Regions from separate parts of the Dehalobacter sp. TBBPA1 genome, predicted to be linked through region 2. Evidence: riboswitches for the same ligand, from Rfam matches in the RefSeq annotation. Region 2 holds a riboswitch; the other holds the start of a gene.
The links. A riboswitch is a leader RNA that binds a small molecule or an ion and turns the genes downstream of it on or off. The one in region 2 is predicted to bind cyclic di-GMP.

Region 1: linked by a shared signal. The riboswitch ahead of AB3489_RS02995 (HD-GYP domain-containing protein) and the one ahead of AB3489_RS05495 (polysaccharide lyase) in region 2 are both predicted to bind cyclic di-GMP.

What each region holds. Positions count from the first base shown of each region.
Region 1 covers NZ_CP162385.1:603,676-610,953, reverse strand. Annotated here, with positions in the region: gene splB (spore photoproduct lyase) at 1-440, shown strand, start outside; gene AB3489_RS03020 (hydrolase) at 471-1,613, opposite strand; gene AB3489_RS03015 (SGNH/GDSL hydrolase family protein) at 1,703-2,455, opposite strand; gene AB3489_RS03010 (DNA-deoxyinosine glycosylase) at 2,513-3,058, opposite strand; gene AB3489_RS03005 (pentapeptide repeat-containing protein) at 3,060-3,929, opposite strand; gene AB3489_RS03000 (DUF3795 domain-containing protein) at 3,993-4,571, opposite strand; cyclic di-GMP riboswitch class I at 4,896-4,981, shown strand; gene AB3489_RS02995 (HD-GYP domain-containing protein) at 5,077-6,138, shown strand; gene AB3489_RS02990 (CoA-binding protein) at 6,198-6,425, opposite strand; gene AB3489_RS02985 (IS256 family transposase) at 6,525-7,278, shown strand, end outside.
Region 2 covers NZ_CP162385.1:1,093,820-1,101,097, reverse strand. Annotated here, with positions in the region: gene AB3489_RS05515 (glycosyltransferase family 4 protein) at 1-665, opposite strand, end outside; gene AB3489_RS05510 (polysaccharide lyase) at 707-1,762, opposite strand; partial or broken gene AB3489_RS05505 (IS3 family transposase) at 1,901-2,319, opposite strand; gene AB3489_RS05500 (acyltransferase family protein) at 2,370-3,350, opposite strand; gene AB3489_RS05495 (polysaccharide lyase) at 3,568-4,464, opposite strand; cyclic di-GMP riboswitch class I at 4,479-4,552, opposite strand; cyclic di-GMP riboswitch class I at 4,652-4,725, opposite strand; gene AB3489_RS05490 (LCP family protein) at 4,895-5,836, opposite strand; gene AB3489_RS05485 (glycosyltransferase family 2 protein) at 5,823-6,686, opposite strand; gene AB3489_RS05480 (glycosyltransferase) at 6,695-7,278, opposite strand, start outside.

The DNA.
Region 1 (7,278 bases), 490 kb from region 2:
TCATCAGAAAGTATGAGCATGGGACACCATCCGCTGAAAATAGAATAAGGGCAGCCGGAAAAGTACTTGGCGCCGGCTACCCTTTAGGTTTTATTATTGCCCCGATTATCAGATTCGAGAACTGGATGGATCAATACGAAAAGCTCTTTGCTGACCTGGCAGAGCAGTTAAAAGCCGCTTCTCCGGCAAACTTTTCTCCTGCAGCGCTTACATTTGAATTTATCACACATCGTTTTTCTTCCCGGGCCAAGTCCAATATTTTAAATATCTATCCGCAGACAAGCCTACCGATGGATGAAGCTTCGCGTAAATTTAAATTCGGGCAGTTCGGCTACGGAAAATATGTCTACCCACCCGTTGAAATGGAGGAAATAAAGACTTCCTTTCTGGCGTTTATGGACCGTCATTTCCCCGGAGCAAAAGCCAAATACTTTATTTAGCTTTTCGGCTATAGTACCGTCCATGGCACGTTATTGCTCCTTGCCAGTATGCTGGTATTCGGCATACCATCTTTTAATGGCTTGCTTGCTTTGCTCGCTCGGGTAATAATTTTTATTTTCATCATCTTTGCCCACAGCAAAAACAGAAAACCCAAGATGCCAGGTTTCTTTTTCATACACTTGCTGATAAGCCAGAAAGCAATTTGCCTGCTCCTGGTTATTAATTATTTCCGACGGCAAGGGATTCCAGGGATGAACTGCAGCACCGTCTCTTTTTGGGAAACCCAATTCACCAAAGAATACAGGTTTGTTCCATTTCGCAGACAGCTGCTTTAATTCATCATAGATATTCTGGTTTCGGTCGAAAATTCGGGTCTTATAGATCGAGCTTACAAGGTTATCTACCGTATTGGTCTCCTGGTCGGTCAATTCAAAATAAGCTGCCACAGAGATAAAATCCACTTTTCCAAGAAGCGGATTATTTAATTTTGTAATGTAGGTATCGTACGCCAAATTCTGCCCGGCATTCCATTCAGCTGTATACCACCAGTTTGTCCGGTAAGTCATTTTGCCCGGGTATCCCGCCCTGACAAAATCCGCGACATCGGTCCAATAACCGCATTGATCCTCGAATTGATCAAAGTTGGAACCGATACATAGGGCGTAGACTTTATTCGGCTTAGCCACATCACGGATGAGTTCGGCAAGGACGACCTGTTTCCAGTTCCAGAACCATTGGTTAATATCATCCGGCTTGAGATCCGTCTCATATTTCTCACCGTTTTGAATATACGGATAAGGTTCCAGAATGACGTTAATTCCTTTATATTTTAAGCGTTTAATCAGCCGGACCGCTTTCTTTTCACTTTCGGCATTGATACACATCGTACTGGCTGTCAACGACGGAATATCAATTTGGACAGGGACGTTCAGGGTATTCAGCCCGAGACTGTCTATATCGCTAAGAGCTTGTTCAATTGTATAATCTACAGACAGGTTTGCCGATTTTATCTTTTCCCCCCATGGGGTAATAATCCTGTTCTTTTCGTATTGATGGCCAATATAGACAATATCCACCAGAACCAGTTTAATGATGAGCAACACCGTAATAATGACACCTAACACAATCAGCGGGGTCTTATTTCTTTTGAGCATATCCAGCAAATTCTTCAATATTCTGATCCTTCCTAGGAATAGTACCATGTTAAATAAATAAATGATAAAAAGCGTAAAGGGTGGAAAACTTATACTTTCTAATTGTACTAAGAAAGGGTGTCCGCGGAAGAATCTTTGAGCAGAAAATTGTAATTCTGTCTGAGGTATTCCGTCACCTTTTGGGCAATGACCTTATGCCCGTCTTCATTCGGATGGATCCCATCAATACAAAGCAATTGCGTAAAATCCGGTGTCTTCAAAAAAGCACCTCTGACATCGATCCATCTCGTCCTGGTTTCCTCTGCAATGTTCACAATCATAGAATTGTAGCGTTCCTGCCACCAGTATATCTTTGTAACGCTTCCCAGCCAAATTAATATACTTTTTCCTATCTCATTACTGTTTTTGCTAATCCACTTGAAATACCGATCGGCGTCAAGCGGGGGAAGCGTCATCAACACCGGGATAATATTATTGTTTTTAAGCGAAATAATGGTATCTGTAAGCATTTTCCCGAAAACGTTGAAGTCCGTTTTGGGTTCATGCTCTGCCATTGGATCACTCGCAATCTGCATCCAGTCAAAATCACAGTCATTGCCTCCAAATTCGATCAGTACAATATCCGGACGCGTTTTGGAGACATCCCGGTTAAGGCGTTCAATACCTTTTTTGATGGTATTACCAAATTTCGCAGCATTATAAACCATGCCTTTCAGGCTGTTCTGGACCAGAGAAACATAGTTTCTGTCCAATAACGAATATTTCCCCTGATCCTCGTTATAGATCACGCCTTTGGAAATGGAATCCCCTACAATCAGAAATGTATAATTATCTTTCAGTTCAGGCTGATTGTTATCCATCAATTCACACCTTTCACAACGACTTGCTTAAAACTTCATGGGTATTACTTCAAGATTTCATAAGTATTTTAAAATTGCTTTCCAATGTGTCAGCTTTTCCTCAAATTTCATCGTATTGGCCGGACTGGTCGAGGGCAATTGCAGATAGGCAATGGAAGCAGACTCCAGACGGATTTTCCTCTTATATATATTAAAGCCCTTTGCTCCATTAAATGCAAGTAATTCCAGATGTGGATACCGAATAAATAAATTTTTAAAATCATTGGTTTGTTCATTGACGATATTGGTATCGAGGCTGCCTTCTCTGGAGCAGCTACGAATGACATCCCAAAGGGCAATTTTTCTGTCCAAAAGAAATTGTTTCCTGTTCTCATAATCAGGATCCGGAAGTTTGCTACTTTCTTCCATCCGTGATACCCCAGCATTAGAGCATCCGTAGCTGTCGTCAAAAAGCGCATACATAATCCGCCAAAAGTGATTGTAAGGATGTGCATAATATTTCTGCTCCCTCAACGATTGCACTCCCGGCATCGAGCCGAGGATCAATACCCGGGACTCCTGATTGATGACCGGTTCAAATGAATAGATGATTTCCATTTCCATATCAGTCCAAACTCCATTGTCTGGGATAAAAGAGTGATGGCGGCAGCTTGGTACGCTTATCCCCCTTCGCCGTATTCAGCTGGGCTTGGGTCAGAAAAATGCTTTGGCTTAAATCAGTACCGCTGAGATCGGCATCGCGCAAATCCGCCCCGATCAAATCAGCTCCGCCCAGATCGGTCCCGCTGAGGTCTGCGGCAATCAGACAGGCTCCTCTAAGGTTAGCCCCTCTGAGGTCCGTTTCCCGGAGATCTGCAGCAATCAGACTGCTCCTGCGCTTAAAGGTCTTCCGAATCCCGGCCTGAATATTCCGCTCCTGACAAACAGAAACACGGACCAGTTCACTTGTTTGAAGCAGCAGGGTATTTACTCCGGTACGATATAAGGGCACATCCATTTTCAGAAGCTCACCCGGGCTGAGCAGTGTCAGCCGTTCCGTCTCTTCCCGCAGGGTACGAAGCGCCTCATGAACTGAATGAGCCGGCTGTAATGTCTCTGCTTCTGTCAAATACCAGAGCATCTCCTGAAGCTGCCGAATGACAAGGAAAACCTCAAACATTTGCTCCCGGGATTCCGGTGATCGCCGCCAGTCTCTGCCACCGTAACTGAGCCTGGATACTTTTGGCCCTGCGCCAAAACAGTCAAATGCCATGCATCCTTTCAGACCCAGTCCCTGAAGATCTTGATAGATACTGCAGCGAAAGTCTTCCTGCAGGTTCCGACAAGGCTGACCGGCCTCTTTATCGTTTGGAAAGCCTTCCGAAGCTGAAAAATACAGCGCGGTGCAGCACAATCCGAAGCAGTTCTCGCAGTCAGCTCTCAGACTGCATCTTTGCTCAGCAAAAACGTCTATTGGTTCACGAATTCCAGACAATATTTGATCCTCCAAAACTAAGAACTTTTGATTTACCCCAGAAATGATGCTTGAATAGCTTGTCTAATCCTTTTTCGCCTTTCTAAGAACCAGTTGAATATTCAGGCGATCGGCTTCCGCTTTCAGCAAGCGGACGGCTTCTTCAGCACTGCCCTTGCAGTTGGTCTGATCCATATGATGGATCTTATCCATCATATGGTTCAAGACGGAAAGCGGCAGCAGGTTGACCGCCAGACAATAAAATCCCTTTAATTTGCCGTCATTGTAATTCGCGATTAGTTCGCCTAAAATTTTGTGTTTTTCCGTCAGTCCTTCAAGATAATTTTGAAGGTCCATTTTAGCCTTGGCTTGGTCCTGCAACACATTTTGATAGGATATAAAAGAATCGGCCTCGCTTGGAGCCTGATACCTCTCACATGGATAGACACTGCATTCAAAACAGTATTCAACATTTTCATGCTTTTTATTACAGGTAATTACGGCACAGGAAGGATGCTTCAAAAAAAAGTCCGGACCCCCGCAGCCGGGGCACTTTGAAGAACCGTCCGTATGAAAACGCGGACAAAGACAGCAATTCAATCCGCATAATGAAAAGTCGGCGCATTTCCGCCTGTATTCTTTACTTACCATTGATTTGACCATCGCATACATCTCCTGATAGCAATGTTTGATAAAAATCAGAGTTCAACCCGTGCAGAACAGTTCTCCGCAACTCTGTACTTCACGATCTTGCTTATTAACGCATACGGAATAGGCTTATTTAACGGGAATTGTACCGATCCACACGCGTATAAACATCATTAATTAGTTATACGAATTTAAGCGGATTCCTCTGCTAAACCAAGAAACATTGATCATTTGGCGCCAAAATAAAGAATATTTTTTCGAATAACCCCTGTAGAACCTGAAAGGGATGTGCTACAATAGTTCTGTGACCGAAATATCAATCGAATAGGGATACAGGAGCAACGACAATGGCAAACTTGGTGAAAGCCAGGGACGCAAAGCTATGGGTCTTCCAGAATAATTCTGATGACTGCCAGGCTACCGAATCCGCTCAGGTTTGTTTTGAATGTCGCCATGCAATCTGCTGGTGATTTTTTTGTTGCTTCAGCTAGCACTGATTTATCGGAAAGGAAGATTACAATTGCGTCAGGTAAGTGTAAACCGGCTTCAAAAGGGAGACGTGTTGGGACGAACCATTTTCTCGCATAACGGCCGTTCATTGCTTGGGAAAGGAGTCACGCTGACCCAGCCATATATCGACCGGTTAAAAGAACTGGGCATTAGTATTGTCTATGTGGACGATGACGAAACGAAGGATATCGTTATTGAGGATGTTATTTCCGAGGAAAACAGGCGGGAGGCAATGAACTCCATTGAACATTTAGCGGAAGCGGTACGAATCGGTAAAGATCTCAATGGTTTTCAGGTAAAAAAGACAGTAAACAACATCATCGGGGACGTCCTGTTTCAAGAAAAGATATTTCTGAGCCTGACAGATATGCGGAGCTATGACAATCAAGTTTATGCGCATTCAGTCAGTGTTTGTGTCCTTGCGACCATTTTGGGCAAAGCTTTGGGACTGGATAAAGATACCCTGGAGGCGCTGGCGGTAGGGGCTTTGCTTCACGATATCGGGACTGTCAAACTGCCAAAAGAGCTTGTCGCCAAACGTGAGGCCTTTACTCCGAAGGAAAATGACCTATATAAGACGCATACTGTACATGGATTTGAAATACTTCGGAACAAACCGGAATTGAATTTATTGAGTGCGCATATTGCTTTGCAGCATCACGAATGGTTGAACGGAAACGGCTATCCCCGGAAGCTGTCCGGCCGGCACCTCCATATCCTGGCTCAAATCGTCGGGCTGGCCGACTTCTATGATAATCTGGTCAATGATGGCCCGGGCCACTCCCGGATCGTCCCGCATGAAGCCTGTGAAATTGTAATGGGATGTGCAAACAAACTATTCTCCCAGCAGTTGGTTGTAACGTTCTTAAAGCATGTTGCAGCCTATCCGACCGGCTGTACCGTTAAGCTCAATACAGGTGAAGTTGGGATTGTGGTTGACCAGAATAAAAGTTTGCCGATGCGCCCAATTATCAGGATATTAATCGCTGACAAAGGGTTGGCCCATGTCCGGGCTAAGGAATATAACCTTGTCGAAGATCTTACAACCTTTATTGTTTCCATTGTCGAGTGAAGCTGTCCATTTCTTAAAAAAAAACGCCGGCTCAAATGTTTTTTGAGCCGGCTAACCTATTATTTCGGAAGTTTTCCAAACACCTTCAATACGGACCGGTGGAATGAATGAGGAAACGATGGTTCTGCAAACATTAGGACGCATTGGTCGTGGATGACGTTTATCTGGTTTTCCGTACAAAAGTCTATAGCTTCTTTGGATTCAGCCCCCTGCTGAATCCAGATATGCTTGACTCCAGCTTCTACCGCGTCCCTAACGACCTTATTGGTTGATAAGGTATCATTAATTTCGCAAATTCATAAATTGTCCTAAAAATAAGGACATAAACGCAACTGCTTGGTATGATAAAGTTACCACACAAAATCTACCAGGAAGGAGCTGCGAATATGTCTGAGAAAATTATACACTTAAATGAAGGTGCAATAAAGCAGGAGTTGAAAGAATTAGTCCGTCACAGTGTGGAGGAAACCCTGAATAAATTACTTGATCAGGAAGCCGCTGAGCTAACGAATGCCGGCCGGTATGAGCGATCAGAAGAACGAAAAGGTTATCGATCCGGCCATTATGAGCGGAATCTGACCACAACTTCTGGAGAGGTCAAATTGAAGATGCCCAAACTGAAAGGCGTTGCCTTTGAAACAGCAATCATTGAGCGTTATCGACGCCGCGAAAGCTCCGTAGAAGAAGCCCTAATTGAGATGTATTTAGCTGGTGTATCCGTCCGTCGTGTGGAGGACATCACCGAAGCACTCTGGGGGACGAAGGTATCCGCCGGAACGGTCAGCCAGTTAAACAAGAAAGTCTACGGTCACATCGAAACCTGGCGGAACCGGCCATTGAAGGGCAAATATCCGTACGTGTATGTTGACGGGATTTATCTCAAGCGCAATTGGGGCGGTGAATACGAGAACGTCGCGATTCTCATTGCTTTGGCCGTCAATGAAGACGGATATAGAGAGGTTATTGGTGCTGCTGAAGGAATGAAGGAAGACAAAGCCAGTTGGCAGGAATTTCTCAAAAGCCTAAAAGACCGCGGACTCACAGGAACACAATTATTCATCGGCGACAAGTGTTTAGGACTTTTAGAAGCAGTGACCGAAACCTTTCCGGAAGCTAAATTTCAACGTTGTCATGTTCATT
Region 2 (7,278 bases):
CTTAAATCTCTATAAGCATTAATAAGATAATGTGCTCCTTTCTCTGGTACCAACCTAGCAAGAAATAAAATATATTTCCCTTTCTCCAGACCATATTTCATTATTTCTTTTTCTTCTCTTAGCGGTTGACTATTTACGCCGTTTGGAATATATATTACTTCATCTTCTTTTTTTATATATTTATAAAGATAATATTCTCTTAAATTTTCCGAAACAGATATTACTTTATCAGGAAATCTGGCAGAAACCTTTTCTCCAAACTTCAAATATAGTTTTGCTAATTGACCCCATTTATCTCTTTTCCAATCTAATCCATGAACTGTAACAATAACATTTTTTCCAATTATTTTCGGTATAAAGCTCAACGATGCAGGTCCTAATGCATGATAATGGATAATATCATACTGTTTTGTCAAGCTGTCCATTGTTGCTTTGAATGTATATATAATAGGTTCCAAATATTTATTTTCTGACGTAGGAATGTATTTTAAATTTATTCCGTGATAATTTTCTAATGTCGATCGACCGGCTTTACCTATCGCCCGACAGTAGACTGTAACTTCATGTCCTTTCTTAGTTAATCTCTTACTGATCTCTTCAACGTGTCTTTCAACTCCACCGGCAAATATAGAAATTCCTTTTTGACCAATCATAGCTATTTTCATTTATTCTGTCCTCTTTCAATAAGCTAAAATGTCAAGAGACATTATCGAATACTCACTCCATCGAAATAAATAACTCTTTTTTCAAGGTCAGACTTATTTTGCTCAATATCCTCTTGCCAGTCTGTTTTATACATTCCTAACTTCATATGTACGCCAACCTGATCATTCATTGTGTTTGGAAGTCCATTTAAGTCGAGTATCTTCTTTTTGTCTTTATATACTTCAAGAATCGGATTTTGGGACTTGAGCCATCCCCACTTAATGTGAAAGGTCCATGTCACCCACCGACCTTTATCCTCCAGATAGGATCCCAGATCATAAAAATGCCGAGTACCGTTTAGATCAATTTTTTCGTTAGTGGACATTGGTGATGTATCCCAGTTACGTTCTAAAGTATATCTACCATTTTCCGTATGTAATGCTAGGGGCGGATATGTCCATTCTTCTCCCGGATCCGGAGTATTGTGCCATTGAATAATGATCTCAGATCCATACGGGTCTAGTAAATAATCCTCATCTTCTCCATCAGGAAGCAAGACACTAACTATATAAACATGTTCTTCCAAAGGTTTTTCAGCCCGAACCGTTGAAAGCTCCGAACGTTTTCCTCCATTGACACTAACATCTGTATTACGTAACTCTATACGATAAGAATACATTCTATCAAATGCAAATTTAGAAGTTATTTGACCGGAATATTCATCGTTTGCCATTTCACGGTTCCAATCCGATCCTAATCCATACTCAAAATCATCATAAAGAGTCGGCTTTTGTTTCCAAACGTCATATTTTTCTTTAACTTCTTCCTTCTCATTTATTTTTTCATTTTGATAACCAGATGCCTGCGGCTCCTTATTATCGTCATTCTCTACTGTATTCGTATCTACCTCTGTTGACTCAAAAAATTTTCCATTTTCCTCTTTTGGGGAATCATGAATATATTCTTTTGTGTTTTCAGTAGCATATTTCAAGGTAGATACTTCATTTAATTTTGACAAATATCGCCTTATTTCCTTATTATATTCCCACTTATATGCAAACCCTATAAATAACAAAATAATTATTAAAATAAATAGAATTTTTTTATTTATGTTCATATTTTCCCCTATAAGATATTAATAATCTATAATAAAATTTGCAAAATACTTAACAGCATTCAAAAGTGACCTTTTCTCGATAAAACGGAAAATCCAGAGTAAGTTTTCTCACAAATCCTCATGATAATTATTCCTGTATTCTGTCAACCCTACGCGAAATAGTTTCCTTCTTATACTATAAAGCTTATTTGCTTTCTGTTGTCTGTATACGCGGTTTCTTCCGCACTTAAATCCTGCTTCTCTGACATCGGCCCATAGTTTATCCAGGCCAATCACTCCCTGAGCCTCTGTGTGTTTCTTCTTTAAAATTTCTAGTATTTCTTCATCTTCTTTTTGACGGTTACTTGGCTCTCGCTAACCAGTCATAAAAGCCACTCCGGGACACTTCTAACGTTCTGCACATCTTCTCAATCGGAAAGCCGGAGATGCTTTCCTTCTTAATGATTCTATAGATTACTTCCAGTTATTCTGGATGAAGATGAGGGTAGTTTTTTTAGGATATCTATGGTCATTTCCTGATCGGCAATTTTTTTATCTTTTGCTTTTAACTGCGCTTTTGATTACCCAAACTTACCTGTATCCTACAAACCGGGTACGGGTCAAAGTATTAAGAACCTCTTGAAAGAGACCGTCCGAAAAAATACTTTTCAATTTTTAAATACTCAAGTAATCTGTATCCTATAATAGGTAAGAAAATTCCTGCAATCATACCCAAAAAAATATGAATACAATAATTATTTGTTCCTAGTAAGTGGCTAACTAAAATTCTAAAGCCAGAGGCAGCTATAGTATGAGCTAAATATATCACTAATGACATATAACCTATGTATTTTATAAAAGAAGAAATTTTAAATCGTAATAAGAAGTTAGAGAGGCTAAAAATTGCGAAAATTCCACAAAAAGAAAATACTGTTTTCCCAAGAAATTCAAGGTAGCCACTTAGCGGAATGGTTAAATAAGAAAAGCCAGTTATTATAAATAAACCAATAGAAAAGAATAATACTCCATTGTTAATACATTTAAGTGATAATTGATTATTAAGAAATGCACCCAATACAAAAAACAAAAAATGAAAGAAAATGGATTCAAAAATCCAAACTTTTATCAATGGACTCAAAATAGCTAAAAATAATGCCATTAGTAAAACTTGAGTCAACTGAAAGTTCTTTCTAAGAACTAAATAAAGAACATAATGAATAAATAGTACATATAAAAACCAGAATTGGCCATAAGGATTATATGCAATATTTGCTAACAATTCCTTTAGTGACATAGGATTGTTTGTTACACTTGAAAACAATATATTTATACCACCTTGCAAAAGAGACCAAATTATATACGGATAAACGATTACTTTAATTTTTTCTTTAATTCTGTTCTTCTTATAGAACCATTTTTCAACAAACAATCCTGATAAAAAAAAGAATAAAGGCATGTGAAAGCCATATAATAATCGATCTGAATTATAGAAAAAATTTTGTGGAACGTTCATCTGTGCTGTGTTTATTCCTCGTAAGACATGGCCGTAAACGACTAAAATAATTCCTATTCCCTTTGCTACATCTACCCATTCAATTCTTTTATCCACTGATCTCCTCCTATTTATTTTCTACATGAAAGCAATTATTCCTACTTCTTTTAAAAAAAGATACATTATCAATATTGTTATTGAGTGGCAACTTCATATTAACAGCTTACTATAAAATTGTATAAAATCAATAAAAAAGTCTTAGTCAATTTAATTGACTAAGACTGCCTTTATTTCCATTGCTTATTTCTGCTATGCACGCTGTGACAAACCCATGCTATTCAACACTGACATTGCTATAGTATACTACTCTTTTTGATAAAATTGACTTATTATTACTTCCACTTTGAGCCCAATCCCATTTATAAACACCTAATTTCATAACCGTTCCAACTTTATCATTCATTGTGTTAGGAAGGCCATTCAAATCAAGTATTTTTTCACCATTCTTATATACTTCAAGTATAGGATTTTGCGACTCAAGCCATCCCCATTTAATGTGGAAGGTCCAAGTAACCCATTTTCCTTTATCTTCAATATACGAACCAAGATCATAGCGTGCTCTTGTTCCATTATTATCTATCTGCTCATCAGTCGACATGGGCGATGGATCCCAGTTGCTTTCTAAAATATAATGCCCAGCATCATTAGTATAATAAGCTCCTGTATGCAAAGCAAGTGGAGGATAAGTCCAGTCTTCTCCTGGATCTGGAGTATTGTGCCACTGAGCTATAATTTCCGAACCTTGAGGATCATAAGCATAATCCTCAGATCCACCATCCGGAAGATAAGTGCTAAAGGTGTAAGTTTTTTCAGCTAAAGCCTCACATGGCCTGACAGCTGCTATTTCAGAACGTTTACTGCCATTGACAATTTTATCATCTTTTCTAAGTTCAATCCGATAAGACGATAATCCATTAAGCAAAAATTCACCAGAAACGGCACCTGAATAGGTATTATTAGCCATTTCGCGATTCCAATAGGAACTAAGTTTTTTTCCTGCAGAATTTAATAATATATCATTTTCAAACATAGGGGATTCTATCAATTGTCCTCCCCAGCGATTGACTTGGTTTTCTTTATTTTTGCTCACTGCTGCAGCTGAAGCAACTGTAGTGTTAAACAAGAGAGACACAAATACAATTAATCCAAAAACAGCCTTAACTTTTTTCATAATTAAATTCTCCTTTCGGTAGCTGGCTGCCATTTCAGGCCCTATAGCTTTGCGTCCTTACCTTTCGGTAAGTTTGCCTTTATCGTTCGAGAACCAGAGACTGTCCATTTTTGAAACAGTACATGTATCTCAAAAACGATTATTCATTTGTCAAAATGTCAAAAACAGACAACAAAAAAACTTATTTTTCGGTAACTGGCTGCCATTTCAGGCCCTGTAGTTTTGCGTCCTTGCCTTTCGACAAGTTTGCCTTTGTCGGTAAAAAGTTTTCCAACAAAAAAATATACATTTCTAATAAAAAGATAGCATTTTCATGAATAGTAGTCAAGCTTTTTTTCACTAAATAAAAACGTCTAAGTATGTTAATCTGCTAATCATTAGCAAATTATGAAAAACTATCTCATGTTTTTTGATTAATTTTTTGATAGCGTTATTCTATAAACTCAGACAATATTTTTTCGGTCTTTTTTTGGTCTGGTACCCAGTAGGATATATTATTAATCATTTGTCCTTTGCCTGGTATGAAAGTTTGTTCGACATTTTCACCGGGAATTTCTGAGAGTAATTTTGTCAGAGCAATCATCTGTTTTAGCGTTAAATCAGTTTTCATCTCATTTTTGTATTTGAGAATGATATTTAAAGTCTCAAGAATTTCACCCGAATCACGTTGTTGCTTATAAAGAGCATTTAAAAACTTCTGTTGCCTCTGAATTCGATCAATATCACCACCGGGAGAATATCGCCAATGAATATAATCAAATGCTTGTCTTCCGTTTAATATTTGAACTCCTTTTGAAAGATTAGCACCATGATCTTTCATATCAATTTCAACATCAACTTTTACGCCCCCAATTTCATCGACTATGTTTGGGATGGGCTCCATATTCATTAGAAAATAATAATTAATCACGTTCTTGCCTAAAAGATGGCTTACCGCATCAATACTTGCACTTACCCCGTCTCCCTTAACACTGCCATATGCATAGGCATGATTAATTTTATCAAATTTACCTTCAATCGGAATATAAGTGTAAGTATCTCTGGGAATACTTAAAAGTTGTATTTTTTTGTTTGTAATATCTACTTTTCCTATCATAATAGTATCCGAACGATATACCCCCAGCCATTCTTCTCTTTCTTCTGTCTTATCAATGCCAAGAAAGAGAATATAAATAACTTTGTCAGTGCCAATATCCGAAACTTCTGCCGTACTCTCTAATTCTGAATTATTGGAACCCGAATTTTTGGGAGTGTTAAGCAAAGTTTTATTGTAATCTAAAGAAGTAATAAGATAATATGCGAGTCCTGTAATAAGTACCAATAAAATTAGACAGGAGACAACAATAATAATCTTTTTATTATTTTTTATCATATCCATTTTCCTTCACTAAAATATTCTTAACTAATTTGGCTACTTTTCTACACCTGCATCTAATTATCCTTTTAAAATGTTTTAAGTAGTAATGAATGTACAGCAAACAAAATAAAAACAGATAAATCTTTTTCTCACTTCGACTATTCTCTTTATACAGTTTATTAAGATTGTCGAGGTCATTTTCACGAATTTTTTTTATGTTAGCGGTTAATCCATCAATGCCATATTCCATTTTAAAAACACTTGCTAGTGGCTTAGAGAGTCGTACTCCTCGATATTTCCTAAGAACTTGGAAATATAGTAAATTATCTTCCCCTTGATGTTTCCCTTCCAAAAACCAAAAATTATCGTCCCGGAAAATCCCTTTTCGAATAATAACGGTTGGAGTTGCAAAGATAATTTTAAATAACATATGATAAAATCCGGCTTCCATATATTCAGGTTCTAACGGATATCGATTCTTTTTCCTCTCTGTAACAGTAACATAATTTGTGCCACTTAGCATAACATCAGGATTTTTTTCCATGAAGCCAACCTGTATTTCAAGTTTGCACGGGTCCCATGCGTCATCTGAATCCAAAAAGGCAATATATCTGCCTTTACTATGCCGAACCCCATTGTTTCTTGCACTTGAAGGTCCTTTATTCTCTTGACTAATATATTGAACCGAAATCTCCGGAAAATGGTCTAAATACTTCTTAGCCATCTGTTCACTGTCATCCGTTGATCCATCATTCACTAAAATTAGTTCAAAATTTTTATAAGTCTGAAGTCTAACAGATTCTAACGCACGTATAAGCGTGGTGCTTCTATTATAATAAGGTATAACGATACTAACCATGCACATTTTTGACTTCACCTCCAATTATCCAGCATAAAAAGGCGCTTCATCTTTTCATACCGCTTTTGCCACGAATTTTCCCTCCCATATTCTCTTAACACATTACGGTCATATCCTTCCTTTAAATAGTGTTGAACTGCTGCGATAAATTCTTCATGATTACATGCAATTGAAACCGGCGCATTTAATTTCACAGTTTCTTCTAAATTCATTGTAACGACAGCAACTCCTGCAGAACAATATTCATAAAGTTTAATCGGACTTACCGAATCCGTCATTGGGCTTTTAATAAAAGGAATAATCGCAATATCAGCATATTGAAGATAAGCAGGTAAATCATCATATTTTTTGGGACCCAAAACATGAAGATTTTCTAAGTTTTCTAGAACCTCTAGATTTGTTTCGCATTTACCAATTAAAAAAACATCTGCATTAACTTGAAGTGCGATTTTTTTTACCAATTCAATATCAAACCAATATTTTATTGCCCCAACATAAATAATTTTTTTTCTTTGATTTTTTGAATATTCTGCTGGAACAGCTAACCCAGTTTTATTGAAATGATCAAATTCAACTCCATTACTCAATATAAGCGGAT